Regions from separate parts of the Streptomyces sp. x-19 genome, predicted to be linked through region 4. Evidence: riboswitches for the same ligand, from Rfam matches in the RefSeq annotation. Region 4 holds a riboswitch; each other region holds the start of a gene.
The links. A riboswitch is a leader RNA that binds a small molecule or an ion and turns the genes downstream of it on or off. The one in region 4 is predicted to bind cobalamin.
Positions count from the first base shown of each region.

Region 1 (7,028 bases), on a different contig from region 4:
GTCGCCACCATGCAGGACCAGCTCCAGCACATGCACGAGACGCTGCGCAAGCGCCCCCCGTCGGAGGAGGACCCCGGCGCCCGGGTCGCCCAGACGCTGATGCGGGCCTTCCGCGCCCTGCAGCGCGAACCGCACCTGGCCGACGCGATGGTGCGGGCGCTGACCTTCGCCGACCGGTCCGTCAGCCCCGAGGTGGACACCGTCTCCCGGCTGACCACCGCGATCATCCTCGACGCCATGGGGCTGGACGGTCCGCCCTCCCCCGAGCAGCTCTCCGCGGTCCGGGTCATCGAGCACACCTGGCACTCGGCGCTGATCACCTGGCTGTCCGGGCGGGCCTCGATCGCCCAGGTGAAGATCGACATCGAGACGGTCTGCCGGCTGATCGACCTCACGACCCCGGTGCGGCCCCACCGCCGTCAACCTCCCTCCGCATGACCGCTCCCGCCCGCGGGTAGCGGGCCCGCAAGGGGCCCACCCGCCCCCTACGGGCCGGGCCGCCCCGCCCCCTACGGGCCCGACTCCCCCGCCCCGCCGCTCACTCGTCCGGTGGGAAGACCGCCGCACCGCTGTCCGCCGCGGTGATCGCGATGGCCTCCACCGGGCAGCCCTCGGCCGCCGCCAGCACGCCGTCCGCGGCCTCCGTCTCCGGCTCGACGGGGTGCGCCTGGCGCGCCGCGTCCAGCCGGAACCGTTCCGGTGCGGTCCCGGCGCACAGTCCCGAACCGATGCAGACCCGCCGGTCCACCGTCACCTGCCAACGCTCCGCCATCAGGCACCCGCCGGCAGGTGGATCATCTTGTGCTCCAGGTACTCGGCGAACCCCTCGGGCCCGAACTCCCGGCCGATGCCGGAGTTCTTGTAGCCGCCGAACGGACCGAGCATGTCGATGCTGAAGGTGTTCACCGAGTACGTCCCGGTGCGCACCCGTCGCGCGAGGTCGATGCCGCGGTCGGTGTCCGCGGTCCACACCGAGCCCGACAGCCCGTACTCCGAGTCGTTGGCGATCCGCACCGCCTCCGCCTCGTCCCCGTACGGCAGCAGGCAGATGACCGGGCCGAAGATCTCCTCCCGGGCGATCCGCATCCCGTTGTCGACCTCTCCGAAGAGCGTCGGCTCGACGTACCACCCGGTCGACTGTCCCTTCGGGCGGCCGCCGCCGGCCAGCACCTTGGCGCCTTCCTGCTGGCCCAACGCGATGTAGTCCAGGGAGCGTTGCTGCTGGCGGCGGGCGACCAGCGGTCCGAGTTCCGTGGCCGGGTCCAGCGGGTCGCCGACGACGAGCGCGCCCGCCGCCGCCGCGAACCGCTCGGCGATCTCGTCGTAACGGCTGCGCGGCGCGAGGATCCGGGTCTGCGCCACGCACGCCTGGCCGTTGAGCATCCACGCGAACGGCGCGATGCCGGCCACCGCCGCGTCCAGGTCCGCGTCCGGCAGGATCACCGCCGCCGACTTGCCGCCCAACTCCAGCGTCACCCGGGTGAGGTTGCGGGCGGCGACCTCCATGACCCGCTTGCCGGCCGCCACCGAGCCGGTGAACGACACCTTGTCCACGCCCGGGTGCCCGACCAGGTACTCGCTGACCTCCCGGTCGGCCGGCAGGATCGACAGCACCCCCGGTGGCACGCCGGCCTCCGAGGCGATCTCCGCGAGCAGGTACGCGTCCAACGGGGTCTCCGGCGAGACCTTCAGCACCACCGAGCACCCGGCCAGCAGCGCCGGCGCGAGCTTGGCGGCGGCGGTGAACTGCGGGACGTTCCAGGGCACGACGGCCGCGACCACCCCCACCGGCTCGCGGCGCACCAACAGCGGCCCCAACGCCCCGGCCCGCCGCTCCTCGAAGGCGAACTCCCGCGCCACGGTGAGCGTCGCGTCCCACACCATCATCGCGGCCAGCGACTGCACCATCACGCCCGAGGTGACCGGCGTCCCGTTCTGCGCGCCGATGACCCGCGCGAACTCCTCGCTGCGCACCGCGAACGCGTCCTTGATACGGGTCACCACCGCGATCCGCTCGTCCAGCGGGGCATCGGCCCACACCCCGGACGCGAAGGACGCCCGGGCCGCGGCCACCGCCCGGTCGACGTCGGCCCGCGCGGCGTGCGGGACCCGGCCGATGACCCGTTCGGTGTGCGGCGAGACGACCTCGATCGTGTCCGGTCCGGCCGGATCGACCCACTCACCGCCTATGTAGAGCTTTCCGTGCTCGACGAGGTCGCCCATTGCTGTCCGCCTCCCGACGGTCTCGACGGATTGCGCTCCCGACGGACCACGATTTCTGACGGTCCATCAGGATTGCGGTTCCAGCAGAACTGATACCAGTTCCACCCGGTGGAGTCCACGCCCACCGCCGAATCCCAACTCCCTTCTCCAGCACGGCCGTCGCCCTGTTGTTGGAACTCGTTCTAGTTATAGTTGAGGCGACGACGGCGCGGGAGGGGACGGTAGCCATGGCACCGCAGGTGATCGACCACAAGGGCGGGGTGTGGAGCATCGCCGTCCCCATCCCGGACAACCCCCTCGGCCACACCCTCGTCCACCTCCTGGAGACCGACCGCGGACCGGTCCTGATCGACACCGGCTGGGACGACCCGGACTCCTGGGACACCCTCACCGCCGGCATCACCGCCTGCGGCTTCGACCCCGCCGACGTCCACGGGGTGGTGATCACCCACCACCACCCCGACCACCACGGGCTCTCCGCCACGGTGCGGGAGACCTCCGGCGCGTGGATCGCCATGCACGCCGCGGACGCCGCGGTGGTCCGGCGCAGCCGCGCGGCCGAACCGGGGCAGTGGCTCGACTACGTGCTCGTCAAACTCACCACGGCCGGAGCGCCGGACGACCACCTGGAGCCGCTGCGGGCCGCCCGCGCCGCCGGGCGCGGCCGCAAGCTGCCCGGACGGCGGGCCGCCCTGCCGGACCGGGCCATCGAGCCCGGCGAACTCCTCGACCTGGCCGGCCGCCGCGTCCGGGCGATCTGGACGCCGGGTCACACCCCCGGCCACGTCTGCCTCCACCTGGAGGAGACCCACCCCGCCCAGCAGGGCGCCCCCGCCACGACCCGCCCCACCGGCTTCGGCCGGCTCTTCTCCGGCGACCACCTCCTGCCCGGCATCACCCCGCACATCGGCCTGTACGAGGACCCCGACGACGTCGCCCCCGACCTGCTCGACCGGGGCGACCCGCTCGGCGACTACCTCGACTCCCTCGAACGCATCGCCCGCCTCGCACCGGCCGAGGTGCTGCCGGCCCACCAGCACGCCTTCCCGGACGCGGCCGGGCGCGTCCGGCAGCTGATCGCCCACCACGAGGAGCGGCTGACCGACCTCCGCACGCTGCTGCGCGAACCGCTCACCGCCTGGCAGCTCGCCACGTCCATGCAGTGGAACCGCCCCTGGGCCGAGATCCCCGCCGGCTCCCGCACCATCGCCGTCTCCGAGGCCGAGGCCCACCTGCGCCACCTGGTCAAACGGGGGCACGTCGAGCCGGTCGCCGGCTCGATGCCGGTGCGGTACGTGGCGGTGTAGCCGGGCCCCGGCGGGCGGGTGCGGGGCGGCGGGCGCGCTGGGGGCGCTCCCGTCGCGCTCCGATGCGCGCCCCACCGCCGTCGGCGCCGGCGTTAAGGTGTGCGGGACAACTTCATCCGTACCCGATCGGGGGAAGCCGGTGGAAATCCGGCACTGACCCGCAACCGTGAGCAGGCCGCCCCGCGGACCTGTAAGCCGGAGCACCCGATGGGGCACGACCAAGGCTCCCGCCACCGGACCCTCCCCGCTCTCGGCTTCGCTCGGGCCGGGGACCCCCATGCCGCTGCTGCGGCTGGCCGGTGCGCGCCACCGTCGAGGTATGCGGAACCGAGCCCGGTGCCACCGCGCCGCACCCCCGGGGTGCGGCGGACGGTCGCCCGAGCGCGGCTCGGCTCCGCATCCCGCCGCGACCCGACCGACCCGAGAGGCACCCACCCGATGGCCCGCATGGCCCCCACGGCTGCGCCGCAGCCGCACTCCGCCGCCCCCCGGCCGCGCCGCGCCGCCACGGCGCTGGCCGCCCTGGCGACCGCCGCCGTGCTGGCCGGTGCCGCGGCCCCCGCCGCGTACGCCGACGGCCCGGCGGCCCCGCCGCAGCAGAAGCTCCCCAAGGGGCTGTACGGCGGCAAGGACCCGCAGTACGACGGCGTGTGGCGGCAGTCGCTGGCGCTGCTGGCGCAGCACACCGTCGGGGTGCGTCCGGCGACGGCCGCCGTGGACTGGCTGGCCGGGCAGCAGTGCGCCGACGGGGCGTTCGCCGCGTTCCGGGCCGATCCCGGTACGGCGTGCGGCGCCGGCACGCTGCGGGACACCAACCAGACGTCCGCCGCGATCCAGGCGCTGACCGCGCTCGGCGGGCACGGCGACGCGGTGCAGAAGGCCGTGGGGTGGCTGAAGTCCGTCCAGCACCCGGACGGCGGCTGGAGCTCGATGCCCGGCGGACAGGGCGGCTCGGAGAGCGACGCCAACTCCACGGCCGTGGTGATCGGGGCGCTCGCCGCGGCGGGCGAGAAGCCGGAGTCGGTGACGGCGAAGGGCGGCAAGTCGCCGTACGACGCGCTGCTGGGCTTCCAGCTGGGCTGCGACGCGAAGGAGGGCGAGCGCGGGGCGTTCACCTTCCAGCTGAAGAACGCCGCGCCGAACGCCGACGCGACCGCGGCCGCGATCACCGGCGCGCTGGGCAAGGGCTTCGTCGTGGCACCGGCCGGGAAGGACGCGGGCCAGCCGGTCAAGGCGCTGGACTGCGCGAAGGGCGGCGCCGCGGGCCGCGGCGCGGACGCCCGCGCGGCGGTCGCGGACGGCGGCGCCAGCTGGCTGGTCGGGCAGCTCGACGCGAACGGACAGCACCTGAAGTCCGCGATGCCGGGTGCCGAGCAGCAGCCCGACGTGGGCAACACCGCGGACACGGTGGTCGCGCTGGCGGCCGGTGGGCACGGTGCGGCCGCGCAGCAGCCGCTGGCCTGGCTGGAGAAGAACGCCACCGCCTGGGCGAAGCAGAACGGCCCGGCCGCGTACGCCCAGCTGGTCCTCGCCGCGCACGCCACCGGCACCGACCCGCGGTCCTTCGGCGGCACCGACCTGGTGGCCGCGCTCAACGCCACCGGCCCCGCGCCGGCCGGCAACAGCGCCGCGTCGCCGGCCGCCGCCGACGATGCCAAGGACGGCGACGGCGGCGGCATCGGACTGTGGTGGGTGATCGGCGTCGGGCTGGCCGTCGGCGCCGGCGTCGGCTTCCTGATCAGCGGCCGCAACAAGAACAAGACCGGGCTGTGATGCGGGCGCGGCGGACCGCCGGGGTGCTGCTGGCGGCGGGGGTGGTGACCGGTCTGGGCGCCGGGCCCGCGCAGGCACAGCAGTACCGGTACTGGTCGTTCTGGGACGGGAAGCCGGCCGCGGCCGGCGCCACCGCTTCGTGGGCTTACGCCACGGAGGGGCCCGGTACCGCGCGGCCGGCCGACGGGTCCGTCGTGGGGTTCCGCTTCACGGTGAGCGTGGACTCCGCCAAGGCGGCCGGCCCGCGGACCGCCCCCGACTTCGCCGCGCTCTGCGACCGGACCCCGGCCCGTTCCGGTGCCAAACGGGTCGGCGTGGTGATCGACTTCGGGACCGCGGCGGACGCGCCGTCGGGGGAGCGCCCGCCGGCGGGCCGCACGGCCTGCGCGCAGGTGCCGGCGGACGCCTCGGCGGGCGAGGCGCTGGCCGCGGTCGCCAAGCCGCTGCGGTACGACGCCAACGCGCTGCTGTGCGCGATCGCGGGCTATCCGCGGTCGGGCTGCGCGGAGCAGGTGTCCGGGGGCGGCGCGGAGCCGTCGGCGGCGCCCCGCACGAGCGCCGCGGGCGAGGGCGACGACGGCGGCCCGTCGGCCGGTCTGGTCGGCGGGATCGGTGCCGTGGTGGTGCTGGGCGCGGCCGGCGTGTGGCAGGCGCGCCGGCGACGCGGATGAGCGCGCCGCGGGCCACCCGCAGCACCGCGCTGCACGCCGGCGCCTGGTGGGTGTGGGCGCTCGGTCTGGCGACGGCGGCGTCGCGGACCACCAATCCGCTGCTGCTGGCGCTGCTGGTGGGGGTGGCCGGCTACGTGGTGGCGGCGCGCCGCACCGAGGCGCCGTGGGCGCGGTCCTACGGGGCCTTCGTCAAGCTCGGGTTGGTGGTGCTGGGCATCCGGTTGGTGTTCGCGTTCGTGCTGGGGTCGCCGATCCCGGGGACGCACACCTTGGTGACGCTGCCCGAACTCCCGCTGCCCGACTGGGCGAAGGGGGTGCGGGTCGGGGGCCGGGTCACCGCGGAGGGGATGGTCTTCGCGCTGTACGACGGGCTGAAGCTGGCCACCTTGCTGATCTGCGTCGGGGCGGCGAACGCGCTCGCCAGTCCGGCCCGGCTGCTCAAGTCGCTGCCCGGTGCGCTCTACGAGGCGGGGGTGGCGGTGGTGGTCGCGATGACCTTCGCGCCGAACCTGGTGGCGGACGTGCAGCGGCTGCGGGCGGCCCGTCGGTTGCGCGGCCGTCCGGACCGCGGGGTGAAGGCGCTGCTCCAGGTCGGGATGCCGGTGCTGGAGGGGGCGCTGGAGCGGTCGGTGGCGCTGGCCGCGGCGATGGACGCGCGGGGGTACGGCCGGACGGCGCAGGTGCCGACGGCCGTGCGCCGGTTGACGACGGTGCTGACGCTGGGCGGCCTGCTCGGGGTGTGCGCGGGCTCGTACGGATTGCTGGGGGACACCGGTGCCGGTTACGGGCTGCCACTGTTGGCGGTCGGGCTGGCGGCGGCGCTGGCCGGGCTGTGGTTGGGGGGCCGCCGGTCGGTCCGGACCCGCTACCGGCCGGAGCCGTGGGGGGTGCGGGCCTGGTTGGTGTCGGGGTCGGGCATCGCCGTGGCGGCGTTGATGATCGCGGCGAACGGCTACGCGCCGGGGGCGCTGCATCCGCCGGCGGTGCCGTTGACGGCGCCGGTGCTGCCGCTGTGGCCGGCGCTGTCGGTGGTGGTGGGGCTGCTGCCGGCGTT
Region 1 covers NZ_JAJPWK010000051.1:4,770-11,797, forward strand. Annotated here, with positions in the region: gene ACLJT4_RS41105 (TetR family transcriptional regulator) at 1-438, shown strand, start outside; gene ACLJT4_RS41110 (ferredoxin) at 539-772, opposite strand; gene ACLJT4_RS41115 (aldehyde dehydrogenase) at 772-2,223, opposite strand; gene ACLJT4_RS41120 (MBL fold metallo-hydrolase) at 2,451-3,530, shown strand; cobalamin riboswitch at 3,627-3,757, shown strand; gene ACLJT4_RS41125 (prenyltransferase/squalene oxidase repeat-containing protein) at 3,978-5,303, shown strand; gene ACLJT4_RS41130 (SCO2322 family protein) at 5,303-5,974, shown strand; gene ACLJT4_RS41135 (CbiQ family ECF transporter T component) at 5,971-7,028, shown strand, end outside.
Region 1: linked by a shared signal. The riboswitch ahead of ACLJT4_RS41125 (prenyltransferase/squalene oxidase repeat-containing protein) and the one ahead of ACLJT4_RS39460 (HoxN/HupN/NixA family nickel/cobalt transporter) in region 4 are both predicted to bind cobalamin.

Region 2 (7,028 bases), on a different contig from region 4:
GGTGGACGCCGTCGGCGGTGCGCGGGGCGCCGGGGTCGTTGCGGTAGGCGAGGTCGAGCACCGGGAAGTGGTGGCGGTGCAGGAACGGCAGGACCACCATGGGGTGCTCGCGGGTGGTGCCGAGGCCGTGGACGGTGATGACCCAGGTGTCGCGGGCGCCGGGCACGAACCAGGCCGGCAGCGCGCCCAGTTCGCCGGGGACGTCGACGTCGGCACAGGAGAGGCCGAGGGTGTCGTACGGGTTCCCCAGGTGCACCTGCGGGGTCAGTCGCATCCGGGCGCCGGGCCGCAGGGTGCCGTGGGTGACCCGCTCCAGCCGGCGCACGACGGCGTCGGCGGGGTGCGGGGTGCCGTGGACGACGGGGCCGACCACCGCGTGGCAGCCGGCGCCGGTGAGCCCGTAGGTGCCGGGCCGCAGGGAGGCCAGGCTCCGGGTGAGGACGATGTGGCCGTCGGCGGCGGAGTGGACGGTGAGCCGGGAGTCGCCCGGGAAGGGGTGGTCGGGCGACGGTTTCAGGGCAACGTTCCCGGCGTACCGCCCGGCCGCCACGGCGGCCGCCGTGGCACCGATCGCGAGGGTGGCGGTCACCGCCGCCACGGTCCCCAGTCGCATTCCTCCAGTGTGCGCAGCGCCGCCGGACCCGGCCACCGGGCGCCGGGAGCGGCGGCCGGACCAGCGGTGTTGTGCGGTGACCGGGGGCCGCCGGGCACCGCGGCACGGGGGCGTTCGGGTGCTACGCGGGGTCGTCGGCGGGCTGGCCGTAGCCGCGCAACCGCTCGCCCGCGGCGTCGAGCTGGGCGGGCGACAGCAGGTGCGGGGTGTGGCCCGGCACGGTGGTGGCGGTGAGCCAGACCCGGCACATCCACTCCAGCTGGGTGGTGCGGTCCAGGGCCTGGGCGAGGCCGGTGCCGTAGGCGATGGTGCCGTGGTTCTGGAGGAGCGCGGCGGTGCGGTCGCGGAGCGCGTCGAGCATGTGGGCGGCGAGTTCGTCGCTGCCGTAGAGGGCGTAGGGGGCGACGCGGACGGGGCCGCCGAGCGCGGCGGCCATGTAGTGGATGGGCGGGAGTTCGGTGACGAGGGTGGAGACCGCGGTGGCGTTCGGGGCGTGGGTGTGCACGACGGCGGTGGCGTCGGTGTGGCGGTAGACGGTGAGGTGGAGCGGAAGTTCGCTGGTGGGGCGGAGCCTGCCGATGATCGGGCGGCCGTCGAGGTCGACGCCGGTCAGGTGGGACGGGCCGAGCCGGTCGTAGGGGACGCCGCTGGGCGTGACGAGAATCAGGTCCTTGACGCGGACCGAGACGTTGCCCGACGTGCCGACGACGAGGCCGTCGGCGGCGGTGCGGCGGGCGGTGGCGACCAGCTCGCTCCAGGCGTCGGCGAGGTGATCGGGGTGGTCCTTCATGCTGTCCTCCGGTGCGACGCTGCGGGACGTGCGGAACGCACGAGGGCGCTGTGGGACACCGTACGAGCGGGCCGGGGCACTGTACGCCATCCCGTCAACTGTCCGGTATCCGCCATATGGGGGTACCTGACCATCTGGTGGCGATTGGCCGGGGATAGACCACTTAGCGTCGCTCATCCATTAACGTCGAGTGAACTACACCCCTTCACATGTCATCACCCAGGGGGACCCATGACTTGTGACCGTTCCGCCCCCCGGACCAGGCTGGCGACCGCGATAGCGGTGGCCTCGCTGGCCGGGGGCACCGCACTCGCCGAACACCCCTCGCCGGCCGCAGCGGACGGCCGCCCGCTCGGACACGACGTCTCCTCGTACCAGAAGCAGATCGACTGGCGGGCGGCCCGCGCGAAGGGCGCGCGGTTCGTCTACGTCAAGGCCACCGAGTCGGACAGCTACCGCAACCCGCACTTCTCGTCGCAGTACAGCGGCTCCCGGGCGGCCGGGCTGCTGCACGGCGCTTACCACTTCGCCGTGCCCAGCGCCTCCTCCGGCGCCCGGCAGGCGAAGTACTTCCTCCAGCACGGCGGCCACTGGAAGGCGGACGGCTGGACGCTGCCGCCCGCCCTCGACATCGAGCACAACCCGTACGACGCCCGGCAGTCCTGTTTCGGGCTGGGGCGGACGGCGATGGTCCACTGGATACGGGCGTTCAGCGACGAGGTGCGGCGCAGCACCGGCCGGCGGCCCGTGATCTACACCACCGCCCGCTGGTGGGACCGCTGCACGGGCGGCAGCCGGGCCTTCGGCGCGACCCACCCGCTGTGGCTGGCGGACTACTCCGGCGTGGCCCAGTTGCCCGCCGGCTGGTCACACCTGACCATCCGGCAGTACGCCCCACGGGGGCCGCTGCCGGGCGATCAGGACCGCTGGAACGGGACCCTGGCCCAGCTCAGGAGATTTGCCGACGGATGAGACGGAAGTGACGGCAGGGGCGCCTCCGCGTGAACACTGCGGGGGTGTCACCGCGGCGCCCGGCCGAGTTCACTTTCCGTTCACCCATCGTCCGTACGGTCCCGAGGACACTGACCTTCCACACGGATTGCCTGGGTGAATGGAACACATCACGCTTCTCATCGGGATCGTGATCGTCACGGCCTTGGTGTTCGACTTTACGAACGGCTTCCACGACACGGCCAACGCAATGGCCACCACCATCTCCACCGGGGCCTTGCGACCCAAGACCGCGGTGGCGATGTCGGCGGGGCTCAACCTCGTCGGGGCTTTCCTCTCCGTGGAGGTGGCGAAGACCATCTCCGGCGGCATCATCGACGAGAGCGCCGGCATCAGACCTGAAGTGATCTTCGCGGGTCTGGTGGGCGCCATCGTCTGGAACCTCCTCACGTGGCTGGCGGGCCTGCCGTCCAGTTCGTCCCACGCCCTCTTCGGCGGACTGATCGGCGCGACGCTGGTGTCCGTGGGCACCGGCGGCGTGCACGGCGAGGCCGTCGTCATGAAGGTCCTGATCCCCGCGGTCGCCGCGCCGTTCGTGGCGGGGCTCGCCGCGATGGCCGCGACCCGGCTCACCTACCGACTGGCCCGCGGCCGCGACGAGGCCGACACCGCCAAGGGCTACCGCGCCGGGCAGATCGCCTCGGCCGCCCTGGTCTCGCTGGCCCACGGCACCAACGACGCGCAGAAGACGATGGGCGTGATCACCCTCGCGCTGATCACCGGCGGGGTCGTCGCCCCGCACGCCGACCCGCCGATGTGGGTGATCGTCTCCGCCGGCCTGGCCATCGCGCTCGGCACCTACCTGGGCGGCTGGCGGATCATCCGCACCATGGGCAAGGGCATCACCGACATCCAGCCGCCGCAGGGCTTCGCCGCCCAGACCGGCGCCGCGGCCACCATCCTGGCCTCCTCCCACCTCGGCTTCGCGCTCTCCACCACCCAGGTCTGCTCCGGGTCCGTGATGGGCTCCGGGCTGGGCCGCAAGGGCGGCGTGGTGCGCTGGTCCACGGCCGGGCGGATGGTCGTGGCCTGGGGCCTGACCCTGCCGGCCGCCGGACTGGTCTCCGCCGGCGCCGCCTACCTCGCCGACCAGGGCTCCTGGGGCGTGGCCACGGTCGCCGTCCTGGCCCTGGCGATCTGCGGCGGCATCTGGGCGGCCTCCCGGCGCAAGCCGGTGGACCACACCAACGTCAACGAGGGACTGGCGGTGGAGCCGGCGGGCGTCGTCACCGCGGCGCTGCAGACGGTCGCGCCGCCGCCGGCCGGCCCCGTCCCGGCGCACGCCGAAGCACCCACAGCACCCACGGAAGCGCACGCCGCAACGGACGCCGCTCCCCGCCCCGCCCCTGCTCACCAGTCGGCGAAGGCCCCCGCCCAGCCGGCGACGGCCTCGTCCTGACGCCGCTTACCCCGACCTAAGGACTACGCAATGCACATCGACTGGGCAGCTCTCGGCCAGGTCTTCGGCGTCAGCCTCGTGGTGACGGTGGGGCTCGTGGGCCTGTTCACCGTCGGGATCGTGGGCACCTCCCGCAAGCCCGCCGCGGACGGCGACGCGACGGCCACGACCGCCCCCGGCACGGGGGCGCGCGCCGGGGCACTGGCCGCCTACGGGCTCTGCGCGGCCGCGGTGGCCTACGGGATCTACCTGATCGTCGCCGCCTGACGGCGGCGCCGGCACTGCCGGCAACGGACGGGGCGTCCGGTGGACGCGGCAACAGCCGCGGCCCCGGGCGCCCCGTCCGCGTGCGGCACCCCGCCGGCCCCGCGCGTGGCCTTGGCCACAGGGCGGCCGTCGGCGCTGCGTCGCAGGTCAAGGGTGAGTTGACGGACCTGGGCGGGCGTGGTGGACTTCCGGGGCCAATCGGCGACAGCAGAGGAAGTCCGGTGCGAATCCGGCGCGGTCCCGCCACTGTCACCGGGGAGCGCTCCTCCGACGAGGGCCACGGCCCGTACGCACGCCGTACGGGCGGGAAGGCCGGGGGCGGCGCCGATCCGGGAGCCAGGAGACTCTGGTCGCCGTCACGTCGAGCCAGGGCGCGGACCCTGAGTGAGGACATACCGCCATGCCCGGCTGCCCGTCGAGAGCTCCACTGCCCGCTGTCCCAGGGCCCCTTCGAGGCCGGACGGCGGCCTGATCCGATGCGCGGCGAACACGCGGGGTACGCGTGCGGCGCGGCCCTCGGCTTCCTCGGTGACCTGATCGTCGCGGACCCGCGGCGCGGTCATCCGGTGGCCGCCTTCGGCCGGGCGGCCGGCGCCCTCGAACGCCGGCTGTGGCGCGACCACCGCGGCCACGGAGCGGCCCACACCCTGTTGTGCGCGGGCGGCGCGGCCGTCGGCGCCGCGCTGCTCCAGCGCGCCCTGCGGGAGCGTCCGGGCGCCCGGACCGCGCTGACCGCGGCGGCCGCGTGGGCGGTGCTGGGCGGTACCTCGCTCGGCCGGGAGGCGCGTGCCGTGGGCGGCGCGCTGGCCGTCGGGGACCTCGACGTGGCACGGGAGCGGTTGCCGCACCTGTGCGGGCGCGATCCGCAGGCGCTGGACGGGCCGCAGATGGCCCGCGCGGTGGTGGAGTCGGTCGCCGAGAACACCTCCGACGCGGTGGTCGGCGCCCTGGTGTGGGGTGCGGTCGCGGGCGTGCCCGGGCTGGTGGCGTTCCGGGCGGTGAACACCCTGGACGCGATGGTGGGGCACAAGTCGCCGCGCTACCGGCGGTTCGGCTGGGCGGCGGCCCGCCTCGACGACGTCGCCGGCTGGCCCGGCTCCCGGCTGACGGCCGCGCTGACCGTGGTGGCGGGCCCCGACCGGCGCGGTGCGCTGCGGGCCTGGCGGGCCGACGGCGGCGCGCACCCGAGCCCCAACGCCGGCCCCGTGGAGGCGTCGTTCGCCGGCGCGTTGGGCGTCCGGCTGGGCGGCACCCTCGCGTACGGCGGACGGGTGGAGCACCGGCCGGTGCTCAACGGTGGTGGCCGGCCCCCCGCGGTGCCCGACATCGAGCGGGCGGCCCGACTGTCCCGGCGGGTCGGCCTGTTGGCGCTGGGTGTCACGGTGGCGGGCCGGCTGGCGGTCGGCGCGGTACGACGCGGCGGGAAGGGCGTGACGGCGGACGTGAGCGGGAGGGTGACCCGGTGAACGGGCGGAGGAAGACGGCCGACGGGGCCGTGGGCGGCGGGCTGTTGGTGGCCGGGACGACGTCCGACGCCGGCAAGAGCGTGGTGACCGCCGGCATCTGCCGCTGGTTGGCGCGACAGGGTGTCTCGGTGGCGCCGTTCAAGGCGCAGAACATGTCGCTGAACTCGTTCGTGACCCGCGAGGGCGCGGAGATCGGCCGGGCGCAGGCGATGCAGGCGGCCGCGGCCCGGGTCGAGCCGACCGCGCTGATGAACCCGGTGCTGCTCAAGCCGGGCAGCGACCGCAGCAGCCAGGTGGTGCTGCTGGGGAAGCCGGTGGGCGAGCTGAGCGCCCGGGGCTACCACGCCGGCCGGCAGGAGCAGTTGCTCGGCACCGTGACCGACTGCCTGGCGGAGCTGCGGCGCACCCACGACGCGGTCGTCTGCGAGGGCGCCGGCAGCCCGGCCGAGATCAACCTGCGGCGGACCGACATCGTCAACATGGGCCTCGCCCGGGCGGCACGGATCCCCGTCGTGGTGGTCGGCGACATCGACCGCGGCGGCGTCTTCGCCTCGTTCTTCGGGACCACCGCGCTGCTTTCCGCGCAGGACCAGTCGCTGGTCGCCGGCTACCTCGTCAACAAGTTCCGCGGCGACGTGACGCTCCTGGAGCCGGGCCTTGAGATGCTGCGCCGGATCACCGGACGGCAGACCTACGGCGTCCTGCCGTACGCGCACGGGCTCGGCATCGACGAGGAGGACGGACTGAGGGTGTCGCTGCGCGGCACGGTCCGCGAGTCGGTGGTGGCGCCGCCGGCCGGCGAGGACGTGCTGCGGGTCGCGGTGTGCGCGGTGCCGCTGATGTCCAACTTCACCGACGTGGACGCGCTGGCCGCCGAACCCGGCGTGGTGGTGCGGTTCGTGGACCGGCCGGAGGAACTCGTCGACGCGGACCTGGTGGTGCTGCCCGGGACCCGCGGCACGGTCCGCGCGCTGGCCTGGCTGCGCGAGCGTGGGCTGGCCGACGCGGTGGCCCGCAGGGCCGCCGAGGGCCGCCCGGTGCTGGGCATCTGCGGCGGCTACCAGATGCTCGGCGAACACATCGAGGACGAGGTCGAGTCGCGCGCAGGGGCGGTCGACGGGCTGGGACTGCTGCCGGTCCGGGTCCGCTTCGCGGTGGAGAAGACCCTCGCCCGGCCCGTCGGTCGGGCGCTGGGCGAGCCGGTGGAGGGGTACGAGATCCACCACGGGGTGGCCGAAGTGGCCGGGGGCGACGAGGAGTTCTTGGACGGGTGCCGGGTGGGGTCCGTGTGGGGCACGCACTGGCACGGCTCCCTGGAGAGCGACGGCTTCCGGCGGGCGTTCCTGCGCCGGGTGGCCCGGGCGGCCGGGCGCCGGTTCGTACCGGCGCCGGACACCTGCTTCGGGGCGCTGCGCGAGGAGCAGTTGGACCGGTTGGGCGATCTGATCGAGGAGCACGCGGACACCAAGGCGTTGCTGCGGC
Region 2 covers NZ_JAJPWK010000027.1:38,074-45,101, reverse strand. Annotated here, with positions in the region: gene ACLJT4_RS35860 (alpha/beta hydrolase) at 1-613, opposite strand, end outside; gene ACLJT4_RS35855 (class II aldolase/adducin family protein) at 735-1,403, opposite strand; gene ACLJT4_RS35850 (lysozyme) at 1,635-2,375, shown strand; gene ACLJT4_RS35845 (anion permease) at 2,515-3,813, shown strand; gene ACLJT4_RS35840 (hypothetical protein) at 3,844-4,080, shown strand; cobalamin riboswitch at 4,290-4,427, shown strand; gene ACLJT4_RS35835 (cobalamin biosynthesis protein) at 4,557-5,546, shown strand; gene ACLJT4_RS35830 (cobyric acid synthase) at 5,543-7,028, shown strand, end outside.
Region 2: linked by a shared signal. The riboswitch ahead of ACLJT4_RS35835 (cobalamin biosynthesis protein) and the one ahead of ACLJT4_RS39460 (HoxN/HupN/NixA family nickel/cobalt transporter) in region 4 are both predicted to bind cobalamin.

Region 3 (7,028 bases), on a different contig from region 4:
CCTCACGGACCCGTGGTTCCTGGTCCGCTCGGTGGATGCCCCCGAGCCCCCGCACCCGCCCCGGATGACGACCGTCCTGGACCGCGGCCCGTTCACCCTCGAAGGCGAACGGGAACTGCTCCGCCGGCACCGCATCGACGTGCTGGTGACGAAGGACAGCGGCGCCGCGGCGACCGCCCCGAAGCTGGCGGCCGCACGGGAGGCCGGGGTGCCGGTGGTGGTCGTCCGGCGACCGCCGGTCCCGGAGGGCGTGCCGGTGGCCGCCGAGCCGGGCGCGGCGGTGGACTGGGTGCGCACGCTCCTCGGCTGACGCCGCGCGGGCGGTCAGCGCTCGGGGTACCTGCGCGGCGTCCAGACCACCTCCGAGTCGTCCCCGCGCCGGACCCGCTGGGTCTGGGACGAGCCGACGAGCAGGATGGTGCGCATGTCGACCTGGGCGGGGTCGAGGTCGGTGAGCCGCACGGTGCGGAGCGATTCCTCGGGGCCGCCTATGTCGCGGGCGAGGATGACCGGGGTGTCCGGCGCGCGGTGCTCCAGCAGGACGTCCCGGGCCTTCGCCACCTGCCAGGTGCGGCTGCGGGAACCGGGGTTGTAGAGCGCCAGCGCCAGGTCGGCGGAGGCCGCCGCACGCAACCGTTCGGCGATCACCTCCCAGGGCTTGAGGCGATCGGAGAGCGAGAGCACCGCGTAGTCGTGGCCCAAGGGGGCGCCGGCGCGGGCGGCGGCGGCGTTGGCGGCCGTGACGCCCGGCAGCACGCGCACCGGAACGGAGCGGTAGGGCTCCTCCGACGCCACTTCCAGGACCGCTGTGGCCATGGCGAAGATGCCCGGGTCGCCGCCGGAGACCACGGCCACCCGGCGGCCGCGGCGGGCCAGGTCCAGGGCGAATTCGGCGCGTTCCGACTCGACCTTGTTGTCCGAGGGGTGCCGGTGCTGGCCGGGGCGCACCGGGACGCGGTCCAGGTACGTGGTGTAGCCGACGAGGTCGTCGGCGGCGGCGAGGGCGCCGCGGGACTCCGGGGTGAGCCAGCGCGGGCCGGCCGGGCCGGTGCCGACCACGACCACCTCACCGCGGTCCGCGGCCACCGGCTCCGGCTGCTGCGCGGCGGTGGCGATGCGGCTGGGCACCACCGCGACCGAGAAGTACGGCACGGAGTCGGCATCGACGTCGGAGAACGCGCCGGTGCGCTCCCCGGCCATGGTGGCGCGTTCGACGTAGCGGGCCTCGGTGAGCCGGCCGGAGCGCTCCAGTGCACGACGGACACCGGGGAAGGTGCGCCCGAGCTTCATCACGACGGCGGAGTCGGTGGCGCTCAGACGCGCCGTCAGCTCCTCCTCGGGCAGGGTGCCGGGCAGGACGGTCAGCACCTCGTCGGCCTCGGTGAGCGGGGTGCCCAGGCGGGCCGCGGCGGCACTGATGGAGGTGACGCCGGGGATGACCTCGGTCGGGTAGCGGTGGGCCAGCCGCTTGTGCATGTGCTGGTAGGAGCCGTAGAAGAACGGGTCGCCCTCGGAGATCACCGCGACGGTGCGGCCGGCGTCCAGGTGGGCCGCGAGGCGCGCCGCCGCCGCTTCGTAGAACTCGTCCAGGGCCCCGCGGTAGCCGCCGGGATGGTCGGTCGACTCGGTGGTGACCGGATAGACCAGGGCTTCCTCGATGTGGTCCGGGCGGATGTGCTGCGCTGCGATGGAGCGCGCGATCGACCGGCCGTGCCGGGCGCTGTGGTAGGCCACCACGTCGGCCCGGGCGATGACCTCCACCGCCCGCACGGTCATCAGGGACGGGTCGCCGGGGCCGAGGCCGACGCCGTAGAGGTGGCCGGTGGACCGCTCCGGGGACTGCGCGGCCGCCGGGTCCGTCGTGCCGCTGCTCGCCTGCTGCTCGCTCACGCCTACTCTTCCTCGCTCGCCAGGGCGTTGATCGCGGCCGCGGCCATGGCACTGCCGCCGCGCCGCCCGCGCACCACGATGTGATCCAGCTTCGACGGATGGTCGATCAGCGCGTCCTTGGATTCGGCCGCGCCTATGAAGCCGACCGGGATGCCGAGGACGGCGGCGGGGCGGGGCGCCCCCTCCTCGATCATTTCGAGGAACCGGAAGAGCGCGGTGGGCGCGTTGCCGAAGGCGACCACGGCGCCCTCCATCCGGTCCCGCCACAGTTCGAGGGCGGCAGCGCTGCGCGTGGTGCCCATCCGCGCGGCGAGTTCCGGGACCGACGGGTCGCCGAGGGTGCACAGCACCTCGTTGTCCGCCGGCAGCCGCTTGCGGGTCACCCCGCTGGCGACCATCGTGGCGTCGCACAGGATCGGCGCACCGGCCCGCAGCGCGGCGCGCGCACTGGCCACGACGCCCGGGGTGAAGGCCAGATCGCGGACGAGATCGACCATGCCGCAGGCGTGGATCATCCGAACGGCGACCCGGCTGACGTCGGCGGGCAGTGCGGAGAGATCCGCCTCGGCGCGGATGGTGGCGAAGGACTGGCGGTAGATGGCCGCCCCGTCCTTTTCGTAGTCGAACGCGGTCACTGGGGCCTCGGGGTGGTGGGTTGAGGGGTGGAGGAGAGCGGGGCAGCCGGAGGGGCGGCGGATGCGCTCGGCGTTTCACGTGAAACGACGCCCGGCCGGGGCGTTTCACGTGAAACGGTGCCCGGCCCGGCTGTTTCACGTGAAACCGGCGGTCGGGCAAGGGAGTTGGGAGGCATCGCGATGGTCCGATAGCCGTCGGGCGTCGCCAGCACGTCGACCCAGGCACCGTGCGGATGGCCGCACCGCCGCTCGCAGCCCGACCAGTGCACGGGCAGTCCGACGGGCGCACCCGAACCGTCCGCCGGAACCGTTTCGCCCCCGGCGAGCACGCCCGCCGCATCGCTCCGCACGTCGGTGAGGGACTTGGCGCAGCCGGGCAGGCCGGTGCAGGCGGTGACCCGGCGCCAGGGGGATGTCGGGTCGGTGATCAGGCCGGCGGCGGCGAACTCGCGCAGCCGCCGGTGCGCCGGTGCGGCGGCCAGGCCGGGGACGACGACACCGCGCCAGGGCGTGAGGCGCAGTTCGCCGTCGCCGTCCGCGGCGGCGGTCGCGGTCAGCAGCCGCCACTGGGCCGCGGTCAGCCGGCCGAGCGGAGCCAGGACGGCCAGCGCACGGCGACCGTCGGGCCCCTCGACCGGGCCGGGGGCGGTGGCGTCGGCGTAGTGCGCGGCCGACCCCGGGACGGGGGCGGCCGGATGTTCCACGTGCTCCGCGGCGATGCCCGCGGCCCGCAGCGCACGCTGCACCTCCTGGGCGGTCAGCGCTCCTGCGGTGGGGAGCTCACGGACGCGCCAGGCGCCGCTGCCGCGCTCCGCGGCGGCGGCCAGGAAGACCTCGGCGGCCGTCAGGGCCGCCCGCGGGGCGGCGTCCGCCGCGATCCGCAGTGCAGCCCGGTCGTCGCCGACCCGGAGCAGTGCTCCCCACCCGGACGCGGCGCCCGGCGCGTACCCGGCGGCCGGTGGGGCCTGTCGACCGGATTCTGCGAGCAAGGTCACATCGCCGCCCAGGCCCGCCACGTCGCCCCGACCGTCGTCGAGGACGAACAGGAAGCGGCCCGAAAGCCCCGTCGCGGCGTCGCTCGCACACAGCAGCGCGTCCAGGCTGCGGGCCCACAACCGCACGTCGGAGGGGGTGTGCCGGTCCAGTCCGGCCAGCGGCGAGGCCAGTACGTTGCGGATCCGCTCATGGCGTACGGACGGCAGCAGCCCGGCGTCGGCGAGGAGGTCGGCGAGGTGCCGGCCGCCGTCGTCGGGCAGGCCGCGCAGTTCGACGTTGCCGCGGGAGGTGAGCGAGAGGTGCCCGTCGCCGAGGCGTTCCGCGGCGTCCGCCAGGGCGGTGGCCTGGCGGACCGTCAAGTCCCCTGCGGGGAGCCGCACTCGGGCCAGGTTCCCGTCGGCGGCGGAGTGCAGCCGCAGCGCTCCCGGGCAGGCGTCACCGCGGTCCCGAACGGGTGGTTCGGCCCGGTCGGGGCGTGGTGCGGGGGAGGGCGGCATGGCGGCGAGCATACCTACGTCGGTTTCGCCCGGAACCGTGGCGAGGGGGGCGTGGAGGGCGGCTGAGAAAGGCCCGCTCCCGCGGTGCGGCCGCAGCCCTTACTATGCAGGTCGGCGGGTCGGCTGACCCGCCGGACGCCAGCGACGGCGCCAAGGGAGGAAGCCCGGTGAGAATCCGGCGCGGTCCCGCCACTGTGAACCCGGCCACCGCCGGGTGAGCCAGGAACTCCCGCCGTCCATACGACCACCCGGGGCGTGGACACCCCGAGGAAGGGCTGCGCCGTGATCCTGCTGCTGTCGACGTCCGACACCGATCTGCTCAGCGCCCGGGCGGCCACGGGTCCCGTGCCGTACCGGCTCGCCAACCCCGCCCGCCTCGACGTCGCCGAACTCCCCGGGCTCCTTGAGGGCACCGACCTCGTCGTCGTCCGGCTGCTCGGCGGCATCCGCGCCTGGCAGGACGGCCTGGACGTGCTGCTGGCCGCGGGCCAGCACCGCCCGGTCGTCGTGCTCACCGGCGAACAGGCCCCCGACGCCCAGCTCATGGAGGCGTCCACGGTCCCGGTCGGCATCGCGGCCGAGGCGCACGCCTACCTCGCGCACGGCGGTCCGGCCAACCTCTCCCAGCTGGCCTGCTTCCTCAGCGACACCGTTCTGCTCAGCGGCCACGGCTTCGAGCCGCCCGCGGCCGCCCCGTCCTGGGGCCCGCTGGAGCGTCCGGCGTCGGAGGCGACCGGCCCGACCGTGGCGGTGCTCTACTACCGCGCCCACCACATGAGCGGCAACACCCGCTTCATCCACGACCTGTGCGACCAGGTCGAGCGGGCCGGCGGTCGCCCGCTGCCGCTGTACGTCGCCTCGCTGCGGGCCCCCGAGCCGGAGCTGATCGAGGAACTGCGCGCCGCCGACGTCATCGTCACCACCGTGCTGGCCGCGGGCGGCACCAAGCCCGCCGAAGCCTCCGCGGGCGGCGACGACGAATCCTGGGACGCCGGCGCGCTGACCGCCCTGGACGTGCCGATCCTGCAGGCGCTCTGCCTGACCGGGGCGCGCGCCGCCTGGGAGGAGAACGACGAGGGCCTCTCCCCGCTCGACGCCGCCTCGCAGATCGCCGTGCCGGAGTTCGACGGGCGCCTGATCACCGTGCCGTTCTCGTTCAAGGAGATCGACGAGGACGGGCTGCCGGTGTACGTCGCCGACGCCGAGCGGGCCGCCCGGGTCGCCGGGATCGCCGTCCGGCACGCCCGGCTGCGCCACATCCCGGCCGCCGAGAAGCGGCTGGCGCTGGTGCTGTCGGCGTACCCCACCAAGCACTCCCGGATCGGCAACGCGGTCGGTCTGGACACCCCGGCGAGCGCCGTCGCGCTGCTGCGCCGTCTGGAGGCCGAGGGCTACGACTTCGGTACCGAGCCGGTGCCCGGCCTGGCGTCCGGCGACGGCGACGAGCTGATCTACGCCCTCATCGAGGCCGGCGGCCACGACCAGGAGTGGCTGACCGAGGAGCAGTTGGCCCGCAATCCGGTCCGCATCCCGGCCGCCGACTACCGCCGCTGGTACGGCACCCTGCCGCAGGAACTGCGGGAGTCCGTGGAGGAGCACTGGGGCCCGCCGCCGGGCGAGATGTTCCTCGACCGCAGCCGCAACCCCGAGGGCGACATCGTGCTGGCCGCGCTGCGCCGCGGCAACCTGCTGATACTGATCCAGCCGCCGCGCGGTTTCGGCGAGAACCCGATCGCGATCTACCACGACCCCGATCTGCCGCCCTCGCACCACTACTTGGCGGCCTACCGCTGGATCGCCACCCCCACCGCCGACGGCGGGTTCGGCGCCGACGCCATGGTCCACCTCGGCAAGCACGGCAACCTGGAGTGGCTGCCCGGCAAGAACGCCGGCCTCTCCGCCGCCTGCGGTCCGGACGCGGCGCTCGGCGACCTGCCGCTCGTCTACCCGTTCCTGGTCAACGACCCGGGCGAGGGCACCCAGGCCAAGCGCCGGGTGCACGCCACGCTCGTCGACCACCTCGTGCCGCCGATGGCCCGCGCGGACTCCTACGGTGACATCGCCCGGCTTGAGCAACTGCTCGACGAGTACGCCGCGATCTCCTCGATGGACCCGGCCAAGCTGCCCGCCATCCGCGCGCAGATCTGGACCCTGATCCAGGCCGCCAAGCTCGACCACGACCTGGGCCTGGAGGCACGCCCGGACGACGACGGCTTCGACGACTTCCTGCTGCACGTCGACGGCTGGCTCTGCGAGGTGAAGGACGCGCAGATCCGCGACGGCCTGCACGTCCTGGGCGCCGCCCCGGTCGGCGAGGCCCGGGTCAACCTCGTGTTGGCGATCCTGCGCGCCCGGCAGATCTGGGGTGGCACCTCCGCGCTGCCCGGGCTGCGCGAGGCGCTCGGCCTGGACGAGTCGGCCGCGACCCGCACCGCCGCCGACGAAGCCGAGGCGGTCGCCCGCGGACTGGTCCAGGCCATGGAGGACGCGGAGTGGGACCCGGCCGCGGTGGCCCGGGTCGCCGCGGGGCACCCGACCGCGGTCGCGGACGTCCTCGACTTCGCCGCCCGGCAGGTCGTCCCGCGACTGGCCGGCACCACGGCCGAGGTCGACCACGCGGTGCACGCCCTGAACGGCGGGTTCGTTCCGGCCGGTCCGTCCGGCTCGCCGCTGCGCGGCCTGGTCAACGTCCTGCCGACCGGCCGCAACTTCTACTCCGTCGACCCCAAGGCCGTCCCGTCGCGGCTGGCCTGGGAGACCGGGCAGGCGCTCGCCGACTCGCTGCTGACCCGCTACCGCGAGGACAACGGTGACTGGCCGGAGTCGGTCGGCCTGTCCCTGTGGGGCACCAGCGCGATGCGCACCTCCGGCGACGACGTGGCGGAGGCGCTCGCGCTGCTGGGCGTCCGCCCCGTCTGGGACGACGCCTCGCGCCGGGTGACCGGTCTGGAGGCCGTCGAACTCGACGAGCTGGGCCGCCCCCGGATCGACGTCACCCTGCGCATCAGCG
Region 3 covers NZ_JAJPWK010000002.1:46,863-53,890, reverse strand. Annotated here, with positions in the region: gene ACLJT4_RS04580 (cobalt-precorrin-6A reductase) at 1-310, shown strand, start outside; gene ACLJT4_RS04575 (precorrin-2 C(20)-methyltransferase) at 325-1,890, opposite strand; gene ACLJT4_RS04570 (precorrin-8X methylmutase) at 1,893-2,525, opposite strand; gene cobG (precorrin-3B synthase) at 2,522-4,030, opposite strand; cobalamin riboswitch at 4,116-4,268, shown strand; gene cobN (cobaltochelatase subunit CobN) at 4,301-7,028, shown strand, end outside.
Region 3: linked by a shared signal. The riboswitch ahead of cobN (cobaltochelatase subunit CobN) and the one ahead of ACLJT4_RS39460 (HoxN/HupN/NixA family nickel/cobalt transporter) in region 4 are both predicted to bind cobalamin.

Region 4 (7,028 bases):
ACCGCCGACCCGCTCCACGTGGCCCGGGCCGCGGAGGTCACCTCCTTGTGGCGGCTGGGCGCGGCGGGCTGACAGGACAGCGCCCACAGGAGCGCCCACCCCGCGGCACCGGGCCGACCGCACCCGAACTCCGCCCCTTCCGCCCGCCGTTGTTGCCCCACGGCCAGCAGGGCCCGGGCCCCGGGTGGCGGCGCGGGCGCGTTCGACGTCGGCCCGCGGACGCCGCCGTGGGGCGGGCCGGGGAGGCAGACCGAGGGCGAAGAGGGGCACACCGGCGATGCCGCCGGCCGCACACCGGGCGGAATCGGACGCCGGCCGCCCGGCCTCCCCGACCACCCGGCGAGCACCCCCGCCCATCAGGCACGATGGACCCATCATGAACCTCGACGACCTCGTGGCCCGGGCCCGCCGGCTCGCCGCTTCGGCGACGCCCGGCCGGCGCCGGCTGCTCGGCATAGCCGGGCCGCCGGGCGCCGGAAAGTCCACCCTCGCCGTCCGACTCGCGGCGGAGCTGACCGGCCAGGCCGTGCTCGTGCCGATGGACGGCTTCCACCTCGCCGAGGCGGAGTTGCGCCGCCTGGACCGCACGGACCGCAAGGGCGCGCCGGACACCTTCGACCCGGCCGGCTACGCCGCCCTGCTGACCCGGCTGCGCTCCCCGGAACCCGGCACGCCCGTCTACGCGCCCGCCTTCGACCGCCGCATCGAGGAGCCGGTCGCCGGCAGCATCCCGGTGGCGCCGCACATCCCGCTCGTCATCACCGAGGGCAACTACCTCCTGCTGCACTCCGACCCCTGGGCACGGATCCGCGAACTACTCGACGAGGCGTGGTACATCGAACTGGACACCCAGGAGCGGGTGCACCGGCTGATCGACCGGCACGAGCGGTTCGGCCGCCTACGGGTCGACGCCGAGGACTTCGTCCGCACCTCCGACGAGGCCAACGCCCGCCTGGTGGCGGCCACCCGCCCCCGCGCCGACCTCGTCGTCTCCTTCACCGACGACGAGGCGCCGCCCCCGCTGGACGACTGACCCCGCCCGACTCCGCCCCGCCGCACGGCACTTCACCGACCGGTGCCGGTGCCTCAACACCCCTTCCGAAATGACATCGTGGATGTCATCATGACAGCAAGGATGTCATCTGGGGGAAGGGGAACGGGGCGTGGAGGGGGCCATGGGGCGGGACGCGGGGCGGGACACCGCAGCGGACTCCGCGGCGGCCGTAGCAGGAGAAGCCGAAGAGGCTGAAGCAGCCCAGGAAGTCGGAGAAGGCGGAGAAGAAGCCGGGGAAGTCGCAGGGGAATCCGCACAAGGGGATGCGCGCGGGGGTGCGGAGACCGCCGAGGAGTTGCTGTACGACGTCATCCGGCGGCTGCGGCCGCTGCAACGGACGATCGTGCGCGCGGCGGAGCGCACGCTTGACGGCACCGGCCTGACCGCCGGCGAACGCACCCTCCTCGACGCGCTGCGCACCCACGGCCCGCGCACCGTGCCTCAGTTGGCGCGCTCCCTCGACCTGGACCGCCAGCCGGTGCAGCGCTGGGTGAACCACGCGGCGGAGCTGGGTCTGGTCGTGACGACCGCCAACCCCGCGCACCGCCGCTCGTCGCTGATCCGGCTCACCGACGAGGGCACGGCGATGATGCGCGGGGTCCAGGAAGCCGAGGCGGGGGAACTCCGCCGCGGGCTCGCCGACCTGTCCGCCGAGGAGGTCCGCACGGCGCTGCGGGTACTGGACCGGATCGGTGAGGAATTCCGGCACTTGGCGGACGGCTCGCGCGTTCCCCCGGAGGAAAGCGGCGATCCCGAAGTGCGGGACACCGCCGCCCCGGTCACCGCACAGGTCCCCATACCGTCTCGAACGGGTCACCGACCAGCGGCGCCCACCCGTCCGACCGACCGCCCCACGCGCACAGAACGGCCCGCAGAATGACCCACGACTTCCAGGCATGGTCCGAGATCGACAACGACACGGTGCCGGTCGACGACGGCGAGCTGTTCTACGAGTCGGCCGGCTCCGGCCCCGCGGTGGTGCTCCTGCACGACGGGATGCTCGACCAGCACATGTGGGACGAGCAGTTCGCCTGGCTGGTCAACTCCGGGCTGCGGGTGGTCCGCTACGACTTCCGCGGCCACGGCCTGTCCTCCACGGTGGCCGGCGACTGGGCCAACCACGACGACCTGGTGACCCTGCTGGACGCACTCGACATACCGAGCGCCGTCCTCGTCGGCCTCTCGCACGGCGCCCGGGTGGCGCTGGACACCGCGCTCGCCCACCCCGACCGGGTCACGGCCCTCTTCCTCGCCTCCCCCGGCATCAGCGGTCGCGCCTTCACCGACCCCTTCCTGCTGGAGCACATCCGGGAGCAGGTCGCCGCGCTCGACGCACCGGACGGCGTCGAGCGGTTCGTGGAGCACTTCCTGCGGATGTGGGTGGACGGGCCGCACCGCACGCCGTCCGTCGTGCACCCCGGCTTCCGGGAGCGGATGCGCGCCTCCGCGTCCGCCAATGTCGAGGTGCACGCCGACGGTGCGGGCGCGGGCATGCCCCTGGAGGTCGGCGCCTTCGACCGCCTGGGCGAGATCCGGGTGCCGACCACCGTCCTCGACGGCGACCTCGACTCCTCCGACATCTCGGCGAACGCCCACGCCATAGCGCTGGCTGTCCCCGGCGCCCGCCGGATACGCGTGCCCGCCGCAGGTCACCTGGTCAACTTGGAGAACACCCCGCTCTTCGACCACGAACTGCACGCGTTCCTCTCCGCCCTGGCCCTGTGATCCGAGCCGCCGGCACCCGGTGGCGGCCCGCACCGGCCACCGGGCGTGGCCGGTTCTCACCGGTGCCCGCTACAGTGACCGGGCCGTGGTGCTCGGGAAGACCGGTGCTGGACCTCGTGTCCGAAGCCGGCGCGGCCCTCGCCACTGTGATCGGGGAGTTTCCGCCCCTCTGCGTGCGCGCCCAGCGCGCGCACGGCGCCACTGACCGCAGCCTGCGGCCGGGAAGGCGGGGCGGACGCGGGCACCCGTAAGCCAGGAGACCGGCCACGGCATCTCACGAGATCATCCACGAGGTGCTGGAGCGTGATGGCCGGATGGCCCTGTCCACTGATACCCCGGACGATTCCCCTTCGTCCCGCAAGTCCCCCCTCCTCGGCATACCCGGCTCCCCCGGGTCGTTCCGCTGGCAACGTCGCGACACGGTCCGCACCGCGGGTCTGATGTCCGTGATCGCGGCACTGCACGTCGTCGCCTTCGGCGTGCTCTTCCTCCTGGTCGTGCCGGGCCACTACACCGTCGGCAGCCAGGTGTTCGGTGCCGGGCTCGGCATCACCGCCTACACCCTGGGCATGCGGCACGCCTTCGACGCCGACCACATCGCGGCGATCGACAACACCACCCGCAAGCTGATGGCCGACGGCAAGCGGCCCGTCTCGGTGGGCTTCTGGTTCGCCCTCGGCCACTCCAGCGTGGTGGTCGTGATGGCCGCGCTGGTGGCGGGCGGCGCCCAACTCGCCGGCACGCTGATGAGCGACGGCTCCCGCGCGCACCAGACGCTCGGCCTCGTCGGCACGACCGTCTCCGGCACCTTCCTGTACCTCATCGCCGCCCTCAACCTGGTCGCCCTGCTCGGCATCCTGAAGGTGTTCCGGGCGATGCGGGCCGGCACGTACGACGAACGGGAGCTGGAAGCCCAGTTGGATTCCCGCGGCTTCATGAACCGCATCCTGGGTCGGCTCACCAAGTCCATCAGCCGCCCCGGCCAGATGTACCCGCTGGGCTTCCTCTTCGGGATCGGCTTCGACACCGCGACCGAGGTGACGCTGATGGTGATGGCGGGCAGCGGCGCCGCGGCGGGCCTGCCCTGGTACGCGATCCTCTGCCTGCCGCTGCTGTTCGCCGCCGGGATGAGCCTGTTCGACACCCTCGACGGCACGTTCATGAACTTCGCGTACCAGTGGGCGTTCGCCAACCCGGTGCGCAAGGTCTACTACAACCTCACCATCACCGGGCTGTCGATCGCGGTCGCGTTCCTCATCGGCACCATCGAGCTGGTGACCGTCCTGCACGACAAGCTCGGCCTCGACGACCCGCTCACCGGCGGGATCTCCTCGCTCGACCTGAACAACGTGGGCTTCCTCATCGTCGGCCTGTTCGTCGTGGTGTGGGCGGCGGCGCTGGCGTACTGGCGGCTGGGCGGCGTCGAGAAGCGCTGGGCCGCCCGCGCCCAGGACCCGCCGGCCACCGCGGACGCCCTCCCGGCGCCCCGCGCACAGGGGCCCGACGCCCCCTAGTCCCGGCCCCCGCACCGGCGGAACGCCACGACCGCGTGGTGCGGCCGTCCCCACTGCCCGTGGGGGAAGGTCGCGCCACGCGGTCGGTGCGCGTGCGGGCCGCGCCTCAGGTGGCCGAGCCGGCCGCCGCGCCGGTCAGCAGGTCCGGGCCCCAGCGCTCCAGCGCCGCCGCCAGGTCGAGCGGCCGCAGCCGGTCCGCCTCGTCCGCGCCCGGCCAGTCCGCCCGGGGCACCCGCCACATCACCTCGAACTCGTTGCCGTCCGGGTCCCGGGCGTAGAGCGACTTCGAGACCAGGTGGTCGGTGGCGCCGACCAGCGCGCCCCGCTCCCGCAGCCGCGCCGCGATCGCCGCGAGGTCACCGAGGGTCCCGACCTCCCAGGCCAGGTGGTAGAGCCCGATCCGGCCGTTCTCCGGCCCCGGGGCATCGGGGCCCACCGCGAACAGGCCCAGGTCGTGGTCGTTGTCCGAACCGGGCGCGCTCAGGAAGGCCGCCCGCCCCGGAATCTCCACGTCCACCGTGAACCCCAGCACCTCGGTGTAGAACGCCACCGACCGTGCCACCTCGCGGATGTACAACACCGCATGGTTCAGCCGCCGAACCGCCATCACGCCTCCACTCTTCCGTCACGCCGCACGTCGCTCCCCCGCCGTTCCCCCGTCGTTGCCCGCCGCCACGGCCCGGACCGCCCCCGTGCCCCGGCGGCCCCCCGCGTCACTTCCGGATCAGCAGCGTGGCCGCCGCGAGCACCACGCTCAGGACGAGCGCCCCCGCCCCGTAGGCCAGCCGATGCGCGCGCAGGCCCGGCAGGAAGCGGTCGACGGCGTAGCGGCCGGGCCCGGTCAGCGCCAGCGCGGCCGCGCCGGTGGCGAGCAGCAGCTCGTACTCCACGCCCTCGGGCGCGAAGAAGCCGCCGCCCCACTTCACCGCCAACGCATTGATCATCGTGCCGACCACCGCCGCGCCGGCGAGCGGCGTCAGCAGGCCGAGCACCAGCCCGAGCCCGCCCAGCGTCTCGGTGAGGCCGGCGCACACGGCCATCACCTTGCCCGCCGGGTAGCCGCTCGCCTCGAAGAACTTGCCGGTCCCGTCGAGCCCCGGACCGCCGAACCAGCCGAACAGCTTCTGGCTGCCGTGCGCCGCCATGGTCAGCCCGAGGACGAGCCGCAGCAGGAGCAGGCCGACGGCGTAGCCGTGCGGAGAGGGGGCGTTCCGCGCCGCGCCGCCGAGCCGATCGAGACCGGACATGCTGTGGGGGGTTGTCATGACAAAAACTCATTCCTCTGCATCGTGTGCCGGAGCGACCGCACCGCGCGACGCATCCACTGCACCGCGCGACGGACCGGCCGATCGCATCGCCGGCCGAGCACTCCCTCAACAATTTACTTGAAAGTTCAAGTCATTCCCACCCTACACATCCCCCCAGAAACACCAAAGGCCCCCGATCCGAACGGATCGGGGGCCGAGGAAAGCAGCCGCTGCCCACCGCAGCGGCCCGCCGGGCTGATCAACCGGTCAGGGGAAAACCGGCGAAACCACCGACGGTCCGGTGGACGAGGCACACCACGCCCTGGGCCTTCAACAGGGCCTTGAGATCGGGGCCGGACCGGCCTCGGGAGACATCGGTACGGCCGTCGGCGCCGACAACGTCACGGTCGACTCCCCCACCGCCGCACTGCGCCGCCGCGATGCGCCGACATGCCCCCGGACCTGCCCAGATCGAGCAGCATCACGTCATGGAGGGTGGCGCCCGTTCCCCACGGCCGCGCCTCGCCGACCTTGCGGTATCCCCACGCCCGGTAGGCGGCCGCCGCCGCTTCGCTGCCCGGGTGGACGTTCAGCAGCACCCGCTCGGCCTGAACGCCGTCGAGCAGCGTGGCGTGCAGACGCCGCGCGACGCCCCGACCCCGCCACGGTCCGCGCACGGCGAGTTCCCTCAGCCCGAAGGTGCGGCGGCCGTCCTCCCGCCGCACCTCCTCGGGCACCGGTTCGGTCAGCTCGTCCCACCAGCCCGTGTCGGCGGCGAGCGGGTGGCCGTACGCCATGCCGACCGGCTCGCCGCCCTCGCCGCGCGCCAAGGCGGCGCGGAAGGCGGGCTTGCGGACCTGGGAGGGAAAACGGCGGAAGGCGGCGGCGACGTCGTCCTCGGTCTCGCCGTAGGGAGGCTCGGCGAACGCTTCGCCATAGATCACCCTGAACGCGAACTCGGCCCGCCCTGCGGCCGATCCGTCCATGCCCTCCACCACGACGGCCCCCTGCTGCGTCATCTGATGCCCCCTCCGACGCTCTCCCCGATGCGCCCGCCATCCTCGCAGGCGGCGACGCTCCAGGACCGGACCGCGTAACCCGGAAAACCACTTCGACGTACTGCTCGGAGTCGCGGCCGGGCGGGTGTTCCTCGGTCCCGCATCGGTCAGCGCGGTCCTCGGATGCCGTCGATGATGCGGGTCCAGTTGTCGCTGCCGTGCTCGTTCTCGATCGCGCGCCGGTAGTGGGCTTGCACGGCCAGGGGGAGCGCGAGGTCGAGGCCGAGTGACGTGCTGGTCTCGACGATGTGGTCGGACGTGGCGCCCATCATGGTGACCGTGCTGAGGTCACCGGGATGCTCTCCGGCATCAAGCGCGGTGCCGGGGCTCTCTTCACCCGCCCTCACCATGTCACCGATCGAGTCGGTCAAGGAGAGCAACTCCGGCAGCACTTCCTTGGCCTTCATCCCTGCGGTCCCCAGCATCGCGG
Region 4 covers NZ_JAJPWK010000038.1:24,430-31,457, forward strand. Annotated here, with positions in the region: gene ACLJT4_RS39440 (methyltransferase) at 1-72, shown strand, start outside; gene ACLJT4_RS39445 (nucleoside/nucleotide kinase family protein) at 377-1,033, shown strand; gene ACLJT4_RS39450 (MarR family winged helix-turn-helix transcriptional regulator) at 1,176-1,934, shown strand; gene ACLJT4_RS39455 (alpha/beta fold hydrolase) at 1,931-2,779, shown strand; cobalamin riboswitch at 2,849-3,063, shown strand; gene ACLJT4_RS39460 (HoxN/HupN/NixA family nickel/cobalt transporter) at 3,061-4,293, shown strand; gene ACLJT4_RS39465 (VOC family protein) at 4,400-4,900, opposite strand; gene ACLJT4_RS39470 (DoxX family protein) at 5,007-5,558, opposite strand; gene ACLJT4_RS39475 (GNAT family N-acetyltransferase) at 5,942-6,559, opposite strand; gene ACLJT4_RS39480 (NAD(P)-dependent oxidoreductase) at 6,706-7,028, opposite strand, start outside.